DNA from 2 places in the Gordonia sp. NPDC003504 genome. Region 2 is predicted to be linked to the other one. Evidence: riboswitches for the same ligand, from Rfam matches in the RefSeq annotation. Region 2 holds a riboswitch; the other holds the start of a gene.
What was found. A riboswitch is a leader RNA that binds a small molecule or an ion and turns the genes downstream of it on or off. The one in region 2 is predicted to bind thiamine pyrophosphate.
Positions count from the first base shown of each region.

Region 1: linked by a shared signal. The riboswitch ahead of thiC (phosphomethylpyrimidine synthase ThiC) and the one ahead of ACWDPV_RS21615 (3-oxoacyl-ACP reductase) in region 2 are both predicted to bind thiamine pyrophosphate.

Region 1 is NZ_JBSFPC010000002.1:547,595-552,606, reverse strand. Features, by position in the region: gene thiD (bifunctional hydroxymethylpyrimidine kinase/phosphomethylpyrimidine kinase) at 1-582, opposite strand, end outside; gene thiC (phosphomethylpyrimidine synthase ThiC) at 633-2,324, opposite strand; TPP riboswitch at 2,318-2,430, opposite strand; gene ACWDPV_RS06760 (GNAT family N-acetyltransferase) at 2,754-3,101, shown strand; gene ACWDPV_RS06755 (siderophore-interacting protein) at 3,215-3,976, shown strand; gene ACWDPV_RS06750 (hypothetical protein) at 4,189-4,488, opposite strand; gene ACWDPV_RS06745 (hypothetical protein) at 4,576-4,797, shown strand; gene ACWDPV_RS06740 (ABC transporter substrate-binding protein) at 4,800-5,012, shown strand, end outside.
Region 2 is NZ_JBSFPC010000016.1:3,691-8,702, reverse strand. Features, by position in the region: gene ACWDPV_RS21640 (DUF2306 domain-containing protein) at 1-352, shown strand, start outside; gene ACWDPV_RS21635 (hypothetical protein) at 371-625, shown strand; gene ACWDPV_RS21630 (GNAT family N-acetyltransferase) at 598-1,158, opposite strand; gene ACWDPV_RS21625 (DUF1622 domain-containing protein) at 1,424-1,849, opposite strand; gene ACWDPV_RS21620 (class I SAM-dependent DNA methyltransferase) at 1,859-2,554, opposite strand; gene ACWDPV_RS21615 (3-oxoacyl-ACP reductase) at 2,572-3,345, opposite strand; TPP riboswitch at 3,339-3,435, opposite strand; gene ACWDPV_RS21610 (hypothetical protein) at 3,562-3,711, opposite strand; tRNA gene ACWDPV_RS21605 (tRNA-Val) at 3,862-3,933, opposite strand; tRNA gene ACWDPV_RS21600 (tRNA-Gly) at 3,954-4,026, opposite strand; tRNA gene ACWDPV_RS21595 (tRNA-Val) at 4,164-4,238, opposite strand; tRNA gene ACWDPV_RS21590 (tRNA-Cys) at 4,272-4,345, opposite strand; tRNA gene ACWDPV_RS21585 (tRNA-Gly) at 4,368-4,440, opposite strand; tRNA gene ACWDPV_RS21580 (tRNA-Val) at 4,750-4,824, shown strand; gene ACWDPV_RS21575 (hypothetical protein) at 4,909-5,012, shown strand, end outside.

The DNA.
Region 1 (5,012 bases), on a different contig from region 2:
GAACTGTTCACCGTCGAACAGGAGATCGGGGCTCTGCGCGCTGGTCCGCAGATGACCACCCTTGACCAACACCCAACGCGGGCCGAGTGCGTAAAGAGCGCGTGCCGCATCACGCTGGGTGGCGTCGTCGACGACCTCGATCCCGGTCAGCAATCGCACCTCGTCGAGGTTCGGCGTCACCAGCGTGGCAAGCGGAAACAGGTTGGTGCGCAACGTGTCCAGGGCCTCGGTGGCGAGCAGGGCGTCGCCGTGCATCGATGCGCTCACCGGATCGACCACCAGCGGGACGGGCGCGTCTCGCCCGATGCCGAGTTCGGTGCATGCGGCCACCACGGCGTCGATGATCGGCGCCGAGGCGAGCATGCCGGTCTTGACCGCCGACACCCCGATGTCGGAGACCACCGAGTGTATCTGGGCGGCAACGATACCCGGGTCGATCTCCTGGAACCCGCTGACGCCCACCGAGTTCTGCACGGTGACCGCGGTGACGGCAACGCATCCGTGCAGGCCCAACAGTGCGAAGGTGCGCAGATCGGCCTGAATACCAGCGCCGCCACCGGAATCCGAGCCGGCGACGGTCATCACCCGCGTCGGCGTGACCCCCGGCGGGGCGGTGGGCAGGGGGTGAGAGCTCACGGCGTGCTGCCCGCCTCGATGGGGAGGTAGATACGTCCGCCCGCGTCGGCGAATTCCGCTGACTTGGCGGCCATTTCGGCGGCGATCTTGCGGTCGATGTCCTCGGCGGTCACCAGATTGTTCTCCTCGGCGTAGGCGCGCACGTCCGCCGAGATCCGCATCGAGCAGAATTTGGGACCGCACATGGAGCAGAAGTGGGCGGTCTTGGCCGGCTCGGCGGGCAGGGTCTCGTCGTGGTACTCACGTGCGGTGTCCGGGTCGAGTGCCAGGTTGAACTGATCGTTCCAGCGGAACTCGAAGCGCGCCTTGGACAGTGCGTCGTCGCGCTCCTGTGCGCGCGGATGGCCCTTGGCCAGATCGGCGGAGTGTGCGGCGATCTTGTAGGTGATGACGCCGACCTTGACATCGTCACGGTTGGGCAGGCCCAGGTGCTCCTTCGGCGTGACATAACACAGCATGGCGGTGCCGGCCTGGGCGATCATCGCCGCACCGATCGCCGAGGTGATGTGGTCGTAGGCGGGTGCGATGTCGGTGGCGAGTGGGCCGAGGGTGTAGAACGGTGCCTCCTCGCACAGTTCCTCCTCCAGCCGCACGTTCTCGGCGATCTTGTGCATCGGCACGTGGCCCGGTCCCTCGATCATCACCTGCACGCCATGAGATTTCGCGATCGTGGTGAGTTCCCCAAGGGTCCGCAGTTCGGCGAACTGAGCCTCATCGTTCGCGTCGGCGATCGAGCCGGGACGCAGTCCGTCGCCGAGGGAGAAGGTGATGTCGTAGCGCCGGAAGATCTCGCACAGTTCGTCGAAGTGGGTGTAGAGGAATGATTCTTCGTGGTGGGCGAGGCACCAGGCGGCCATGATCGACCCACCGCGCGAGACGATGCCGGTGACGCGGCGGGCGGTCAGTGGCACGTACCGCAGCAGCACCCCGGCGTGCACGGTCATGTAGTCCACGCCCTGCTCGGCCTGCTCGATCACGGTGTCGCGGTAGATCTCCCACGTCAGCCTGGTCGGATCGCCCTTCACCTTCTCCAATGCCTGGTAGATCGGCACGGTACCGACGGGGACCGGCGAGTTGCGCAGAATCCATTCGCGGGTCATGTGGATGTCGGAGCCGGTGGAGAGGTCCATGATGGTGTCGGCGCCCCAGCGGGTGGCCCACACCATCTTCTCCACCTCCTCGGCGATGGAGCTGGTGACGGCCGAATTGCCGATGTTGGCATTGACTTTCACCGCGAAGGCCTTGCCGATGATCATCGGCTCCGACTCGGGGTGTCGATGGTTGACCGGGATCACCGCCCGGCCGGCGGCGACCTCACGGCGCACGAGTTCGACATCGACATCCTCGCGGGCGGCGATGAACCGCATCTCGTCGGTGACGATTCCCGCACGCGCCCAGGCCAACTGGGTCGAGGCGCCGTCGATCGGAGCGGGCCGCGTCCAGGAATCGCGGGTCGGTGGCAGCCCCTTCTCGACGTCGATGTCGGCGGCGTCGTCGGTGTAGGGGCCCGAGGTGTCGTAGACGTCGAGGTGCTCACCGTTGGTGAGGTGGATGCGGCGTTGCCCGACGCGCAGGCCGTCCACCTCGAGGTAGTGCTTGGTGCTGCCCTGGATCGGGCCGGTGGTCAGGATCGAGCCGTCGACGGTGTCGGTGGTGCGTGTGCGGTCGGCGGATACAGGTGTGCCCATAGTCTGTGTCTCCCTACGCCGGCATTACCCGGACAGGTTCGGGCGGTCGGCGACCGCCTGTCGCCATCTCAGCCCCCGGTACGTGGGAGCCCCCGCGTGTGAAGTTGTGCACCGACGATATGCATCGTCGTCGTACACGGATGAGCATACGCGGGTCGGGGTTCAACCGATCGACGTCGGGGTGGTGTGGCGCCGATGGGCCGGTGGATGGTGCGGGTGGCAGGGATGTGGAAGCGATTCGCAGACGCCTGGCCGAGGTGGCCGAACCGTAACGGATTCGTCCACAGGCCGTTGCGTTCACGTCACCCACCTACGGAACCGTAATGTAGTGTGTGACCGGAATCACAGAGAGTGATTCGCCGACAGGAAGGGGCGCCGGTCGGCAGGGGTTCGTCGTTCACCGGACCACGGCATAAGGGATATGGACACATGCAACGCAAACACCGGCATCGCCCGCCGCAGACGGCGCAGTCGATTCTTCAGCAGATCTCGCAGGTGGTGCACAACCCCGAGCGGGAGCGCTTCGAACTGTGGGTCGCCGGTGACCTCGTCGGAGTTCTCGGTTACTCGATCGACGACGTCGACGGGCAACGCACGGTGACGGTGCTGCACACCGTTCTGTACGACGAGTACACCGGACACGGCCTCGGAACCCGATTGACGCGGGGTGCGCTGGCCTACATTCGCGATCAGGGGGCGCGGGTGCGGCCGGTGTGTACCTTCACCAAGGATTTCCTGGACCAGCATCCCGGTGTTGTGCCGTTGGCGCCGGTGTAATCGTGCCGTTGGCGCCGGTGTAAAAGGTCCTGGTGGGCCCGCTCGCGGCGGCTCGCCTGTTTTGACTTAGGCTACCTGACCTCAAACCGCCGTCGAGGAAAGGGACGTCCGGCATGGCCGAGACCCAGCACAAGGCGCCGTCGAGGGGTATCCAGGGAGCGATCCTGAAGCTGCTCCGCGCCGACGACTACGAATTCACCGTCACCAGCAACGAGGTGATCACCGACCACTACATCCGCGTCGGATTCACCGGGGGCGGCCTGCTCGCCGACCGCCCGATCCATCCGACGATGTGGGTCCGGTTGTGGTTCGAGTCGAACGGTAAGGCGCATCAGCGGGGCTACACCCTCGCCGACGCGGACGCCGAGGCCGACACCTTCTTCATCGAATTCGCCATCCACGACGGCGCGGCCGCCCGCTGGGCTCAGGCCGCGCAGCCGGGGACGACCATCGGTGCCACGTTCATGGGATCGAAGTTCGCCATCCCGGAGCCGGCTCCCACCGGGTGGCTCATCGCGGGTGATCCGGCCTCGCTGCCGGCGATCAATTCGTTGCTCGACGCGCTGAGTGCGTCGTCGTCGCCGGAGGTGGCGGCCACGATCTGGTTCGAATTCGCGCACGACGACGACAAGGATCTGCCGATCCGGCTGCGGCCGCAGGACACCTTGCACTGGGTTCGCCGCGAGCGTGACGGTGCCGCCCTCGTCGACGCGGTGCGCGCCGCGGCCACCCCGTCCGCCGGCCAATTCGGTTGGGTCGCCTTGGATTCCACCAGCACTCGAGCCGTCGCCGGGGTGCTGCGCGAGGACTTCGGCCTCGGCAAGAAGGGCGTGAAGGCGCAGGCCTACTGGCGGCCGGAGGCCGATCCGTCCTGATTGCCTGCGGTTCGGTCTGGGCAACAGCGGGTTGGGAATCGCGAACAGACAGGTTAGCTTCTCCTTCAGCGGGTTCCGGGGGGTGGACTCCGGCTATGACGGGACTACGAAATGACACACGGATCGACCGGTAACGACGCTGTCGGCGGGGCGACGGGTGGGGCAGATGCCCCCTACGACGAGGCGTACGGGTCTGCGTACCCGGCCGACGACTATCCAACCGAGCAGTACGCCGTCGACCAACCGGCCGCGGCCGACGCTTCTGCGGACTCGAGCTCGGACTCGGGCTCGGGCTCCGGCGGTGGCGTGAGCTGGCCGACGGTGCTGGCCTCGGCCGGTGTGGCCACGATCATCTCCGCACTCATCGTCACGATCGGCGTCGTCGGCCTGCTCATCGCCGACGACAACAATGGTGGCAGCAACACCGCGGCCCAGCCGACCCAGCAGCAGGCGGCGGCCGCACCGGCGGCGCTCACCCCGGGCCAGCTGACCACCAAGGTCAAGACCGTCATGAACACCAGCGCTCCGCGTGCGGGTCGCGCCTCGGAAAACTGCAGGGCGGTAACCAGGCCCTCACTTCGGTCGACACCGTCTCGCGGTTGCTGGCGGCCTACCCGAGCTCCGGTTTCACCTACCAGATCGTCGGCCCGGTCACCGTCAACGGCACCACGATGAATGCGCAACTGCAGATGTCGTTGCCGGGCAACGGATCTCGGTACAAGCCGATGAAGTGGTTCTGGCTCGACGGCAAGTGGAAACTCTCCAATGAGAGCGTCTGCGTGATCGCCGCGTACGCCATGGTCCCGTGCTCGGTCGCCTGAGTATGACCAGGCTGCGCGCCCTCCTGGCGCTGATTCTCGCCGCGGTCGTCCTCGTGGGTGTCGCCGGGTGCTCGTCGTCAGATGACGAAAGTGCTGGTGGCACAGTGCAGATCAACCTGCCTGACGGCCGGTCGATCACCATCCCGGAGAACCCGAAGCGCATCGTGACGCTCGGTGGGCAGTGGACGGACGTGCTGCTGTCGTTCGGGGTGACA
Region 2 (5,012 bases):
GGTGGCGGCGAACGACACCGGGCTGGCGGCGCACTACGCGACGCAACCTCATTGGGTGGTCACGGTTCTCTACGTCCACATGTTCAGCGCCGGTATCGCACTGGGCATCGGGCCGCTGCAGTTCTCGAGGTATGTGCGGTCGAGGTGGGCGTGGCTGCATCGCGTGGTCGGGCGGGTGTACGTTCTTGCGGTCATTCCCGCCGGAGTGTCCGGACTTGTTGTGTCCGCGTTCAGCGCGGCAGGTCTTGCCGGGCTCTTCGGATTCGGATCGCTGGCGCTCCTGTGGCTGACGTTCACCGCACGTGGCACGCTGTGGGCCCGCCGCGGGGACATCGCACGCCACCGGGCGTGAATGATCCGGGGGTTTGCGATGACCTATGCCGCGGTCACCCTGCGGCTCTGGCAGAGTCTGCTGATGGCCGTGATCGAGGCGGCCGGGGGCGCCGGCGACGTCTTCGCCAGCGCGTACGCACCGGTGCCGTTCCTGTGCTGGATTCCGAATCTCGTTGTCGCCGAGTACCTGATCGCGCGGCGTGGACTCCCCGGATTGCGGTACGTGGTCCCGCCGATGGCGACGCCCACCGCGCCGGTGGTGTCTCAGACGAGTGGCAACGCCATCACGTAGTCATGTTCGATGCTGCCACCCAGGTCGAAGGTCTTCACACCGGCCCGAGCGAACCCGAACTTGCCGTAGAAACGTTGGGCCCGAACGTTTTCCTGATTGACGCCGAGCCAGACCACCACGCTGCCGCGGCGTCGGGCCCGATCGACTGCCGCACGCATCAGCAGGTGCGATGGGGGATCGGCGCGAAGGCGACCGTGGTGGTCGGGGAGCACGTACATCTTCGAGATCTCCGAGCAGGGCCGTGCCGTGACGGCGGCCGCGACGTCGGGATCCGACGGATCCCGGTGATGAACGAGCGCGTAGCCGAGGAGGTCGCCGCCGTCGGTGCGCGCGAGGAAAACGTCGGATTCCGGGGACCGTACGAAGTCGGCGAAGTTGTCGGGGGACAGATGTGCCCGGATGAAACCTGCGATGTCGTCGGGTTGCGCGTGGGGCGGACATGCCAGCGGGAAGGTGGCCGCGGCGACCTCGGCAATGGCGACGGCCGACGCGGGGTCCGTAGCCCGCTCGACCGTGATGGTGGGTGCCGTCATGATGTGGGCCTCACTTCGCACAGATAACCCCTCGCATGACGTGCCACGCGAGGGGGAGTGGGGATGGGCGTGCTACTTCTTGCCGCAGGTGCAGTTCTCTCCGCACGTGCAGTTGGGTCCGCAGGTGCAGTCGGGGTTGTCGCAGGCCGGGGCATTCACATTGTTGATCATGCATACAACGTTACGACACCAGTGATCGACAGGGACACCGTCGTTGGTCCCGAATTCATTGGTCCCGAATTGCCGCGATCGATGCCGATCACCACTACTCGTCGGCGTCGCGGTGGGCCCGGGCCGCGCGTGCGTCACGGGCAACGGCATCGCCGACGACCTGCCCGCCGGAGGTGAGCAGCGCACGTCGCCAGGGAAGGACTCCCTCGATCTCGATCTGGATGGACATCGACAAGATGGTCCGGATCAGCACGATCATCCCGAGGATCGCAGCATCGGTGAGGGACGGTTTGGAAGTGATGGTCCGAATGAGGTCGGCGGCGACCAGGATCTCCAGGCCGAGCAGGATCGCACCGCCCAAGGTCGTCCGCAGCACGGAGAATGCGGCAGCGCCGCCTTCATGCCGCAGCAGCGAGCGGGCACTGAGCACCGCGGCCGTGGCAAATCCGAGAATCATCGCCGCGGCACCGATGGCCTCGAAGGTCACCGCGATGTCGGAGAACGTCTCCTCGATCTTCATGCGGTGACCTTACCGACGTCGTGCTCGGGACGCGGTGTACCGGTCGGTGCGGGAGGGGTTCGGCGGAGCAGGACTTCGGCGGAGGAGGAGATGGACGTGCGGAAAGCGGTTGTCGAGGTCGGGGCGGCTGACAAGACGCCACGACTCGGTGAAGCCGGCGGTAGCGGCGCTGTCGGTCAACGCATCCGGATGCCAGCGCCACGCAGGCGCGACGGCATGGTCGAACTCGTGCACTCCGGCTTCGTCACTGCTCTGCATTGCGACGAGGAGGATGGCACCAGCGGGCAACCGGCGATGCCAGTCGTCCAGTACCGCGTGAACATCGCCCGGCGGGAGATGAATCAGGCTGAAGCGGGAGATGATTCCGGCGGTGGCGTGGAGATCGACGTCGCCCAACCACGCGTCGCCGAGATCGAACCGAAGGTGTGGATATGCCCGGCGTGCATGCGCCAGCATCTGCTCACTAGGATCCACGCCGCGGACGTCGACGCCGTGATCGTTCAGATCGCTTGCGACATGCCCTGTCCCACAACCCACATCGACGACGTGCGCGCCCGACTCGGGCAGCTCGTCGATGAACATGCTGATCGCGTGCCGTTCCAACGGCGACGCGTATGCCGTCGGAAACCGTGTCGCGTACACGTCGGCGAGCGCGTCGTAACCGGGTTGGATGCGGTCACCGGGGCAGGTCCCGGAGGATGTCATGGCTCGTCCCGGTGTCGTCAGTCCTTCACCAGTCCGCCGTCGACCACCAGGTTCTGCCCGGTGACCGCGCGCGACCACGGCGAGAGGAAGAACAGGACGGCGTCGGCGAATTCGGCCGGCGTGGTCACCGACCGCAGCGGAGTCGCGGCCGCGATGGCGTCGAACACCTCGGGCGGCGTGGCGGAACTGGCGTCGGTGGTGCGCAGCAGCCCGCCCGAGACCATGTTCACCGTGATGCCATCCGGGCCGAGATCGGCCGACAGGGTGCGTGTGAGCGCCAGTAACGCGGCTTTGGCTGCGGTGTAATCGTGGTAGGGGACAACGGGATTCTGGACCAGGTTGGTGCCGATGTTGATGATGCGGCCACCGCCGGCTGCCCGCATCCCGGGGAGTGCGGCCTGCACCGTGTGGAGAGCGCCACCGACGACACCACGGAATTGGACGTCGAGCTCGTCGACGCTCAGATCGTCGGCGTGGGATCGGGCGTCGCCGTTGAACGAGTAGTCGGGCAGCGCATTGTTGACGACCGCGGTGATCGGATCGCCGAAATGGGTTGCCGCGCTCTCGATCAGCGATGCTACGGCCGCCCGGTCAGTGACGTCGGCGGGCAGTGCGATGGCATTGGTGCCGATCGTTGCCGCGAGTGCGGCCGCGGCATCGGCGCTGCGACGGTAGTTGATGACGACGCGGGCTCCCTGAGCGGCGACCGCCCGCACGATGTGGGCACCGAGCCCGCGGGCTCCACCGGTGACGAGTACGACGTGTTGGGAAAACGGCAACGCCACAGGCATTCTCAGACCATCCCTTCGCCAGTGCTAACTGGAGCAGGTTCGACGGGTGTGTTCTCAGCCGGCCGGACGCCGGCACCCCGTGTCGTAGGTCATCGAATCGTATTGCCGCGACGGATGCAACCTTCTCGTGTCACGTTCTGCGTGCGACCTTCTGCAGCGGTCGACAGAGACCGCCGGGCCGACGCAGTGCGGTGCGGCGAGGAGGTCGGCGGGTGATCAGACCCCGACGAGGCGACGGGATTCGATCCGTGCAACAGCGGCACGGAGTTCCTCGTCGCGGGCGCGGATGTCATCGACGCGGCGGGTGATGGGAAGCAGGTCGGTGATCACCTCGGCTCCACTGACGGCAACATCGTGGGTGGTCACCCATTCAAGGGTGTACTGCAAGGCGGCGCGGTCCATGGTCATCACTGATCTCGGGTAGCGGGTGGGCTGGGATCTTCTCGGGTCGGTCGCGCTCGGATGGGGCACGTCTGACCCAGCAAGAAACCCACTGCGATGAGTGGGTTTCTCTCGTGCGCGATACAAGGATTGAACTTGTGACCTCTTCCGTGTCAGGGAAGCGCTCTCCCACTGAGCTAATCGCGCGGGATATGAAATTTTGACCGAGCGGATGACGGGATTCGAACCCGCGACCCTCACCTTGGCAAGGTGATGCGCTACCAGCTGCGCTACATCCGCATGACGGCACGCGCGGAAACCGCTACGACGTGCTGCGCAACCATATTCGATGCCGTGGTGATAATCCAAATGCGCAGGCAACGGCGTCGCGGTGGGGCCCTCGGAATGAAAAAACCCGCCGGTTCGGCGGGTTCTCGTGGTGCGCGATACAAGGATTGAACTTGTGACCTCTTCCGTGTCAGGGAAGCGCTCTCCCACTGAGCTAATCGCGCGGGCTATGAAATTGGCGTGGAAATTGACTCCCTTGGAGGTGGCGACGGGAATCGAACCCGTGTGCACGGCTTTGCAGGCCGTTGCCTCACCACTCGGCCACACCACCAGAGGCGAGCTTGCTCGCACCGAGCGGATGACGGGATTCGAACCCGCGACCCTCACCTTGGCAAGGTGATGCGCTACCAGCTGCGCTACATCCGCATGCCCCGCGAGCGATCTTGTGGACCATTGTGCTCGCGATGCGGGACAGAACATTATCCGAACGTTACGGCGATGCCAAATCGCCTGGTCAGCGTCGCGTCCAGGGGAGTTGTGGCACAGGGTCGGCGCCGTTGCGGGTGTGCATGATGGGGTTCCAGGGGTTTCTGGATACGGACGTCGCGGACAACGCAGCTGCTGTCGGCGGCCCACGCGTCGCTGGTCGTCGTCGGTGTCAGGCGATTTGGGTAAACCGGCAACGGGCGTGTACTGTTCCTGCTCGTGCACCGACGCCCCAGAGCGTCGGAACACGGTCCCGTGGCTCAGTGGAAGAGCGTCCCGTTCACACCGGGGAGGTCGCTGGTTCGATCCCAGCCGGGACCACCAGGTTAGAGCGATATTTCGTTGTCTTGCACAACATTTGCACAACATCGACCCGGAAGCCGTCGTGGTGAAGGGAGTCGTCGACTCGTGGGCCACAAGCACGACATCGTGTTCACTGGCCTCATCCACCCGCAAGCAGGGAACTGGCGGCTAGATCACCCGATCAAGTTGGCTAGTGGTAGTCGACAGGT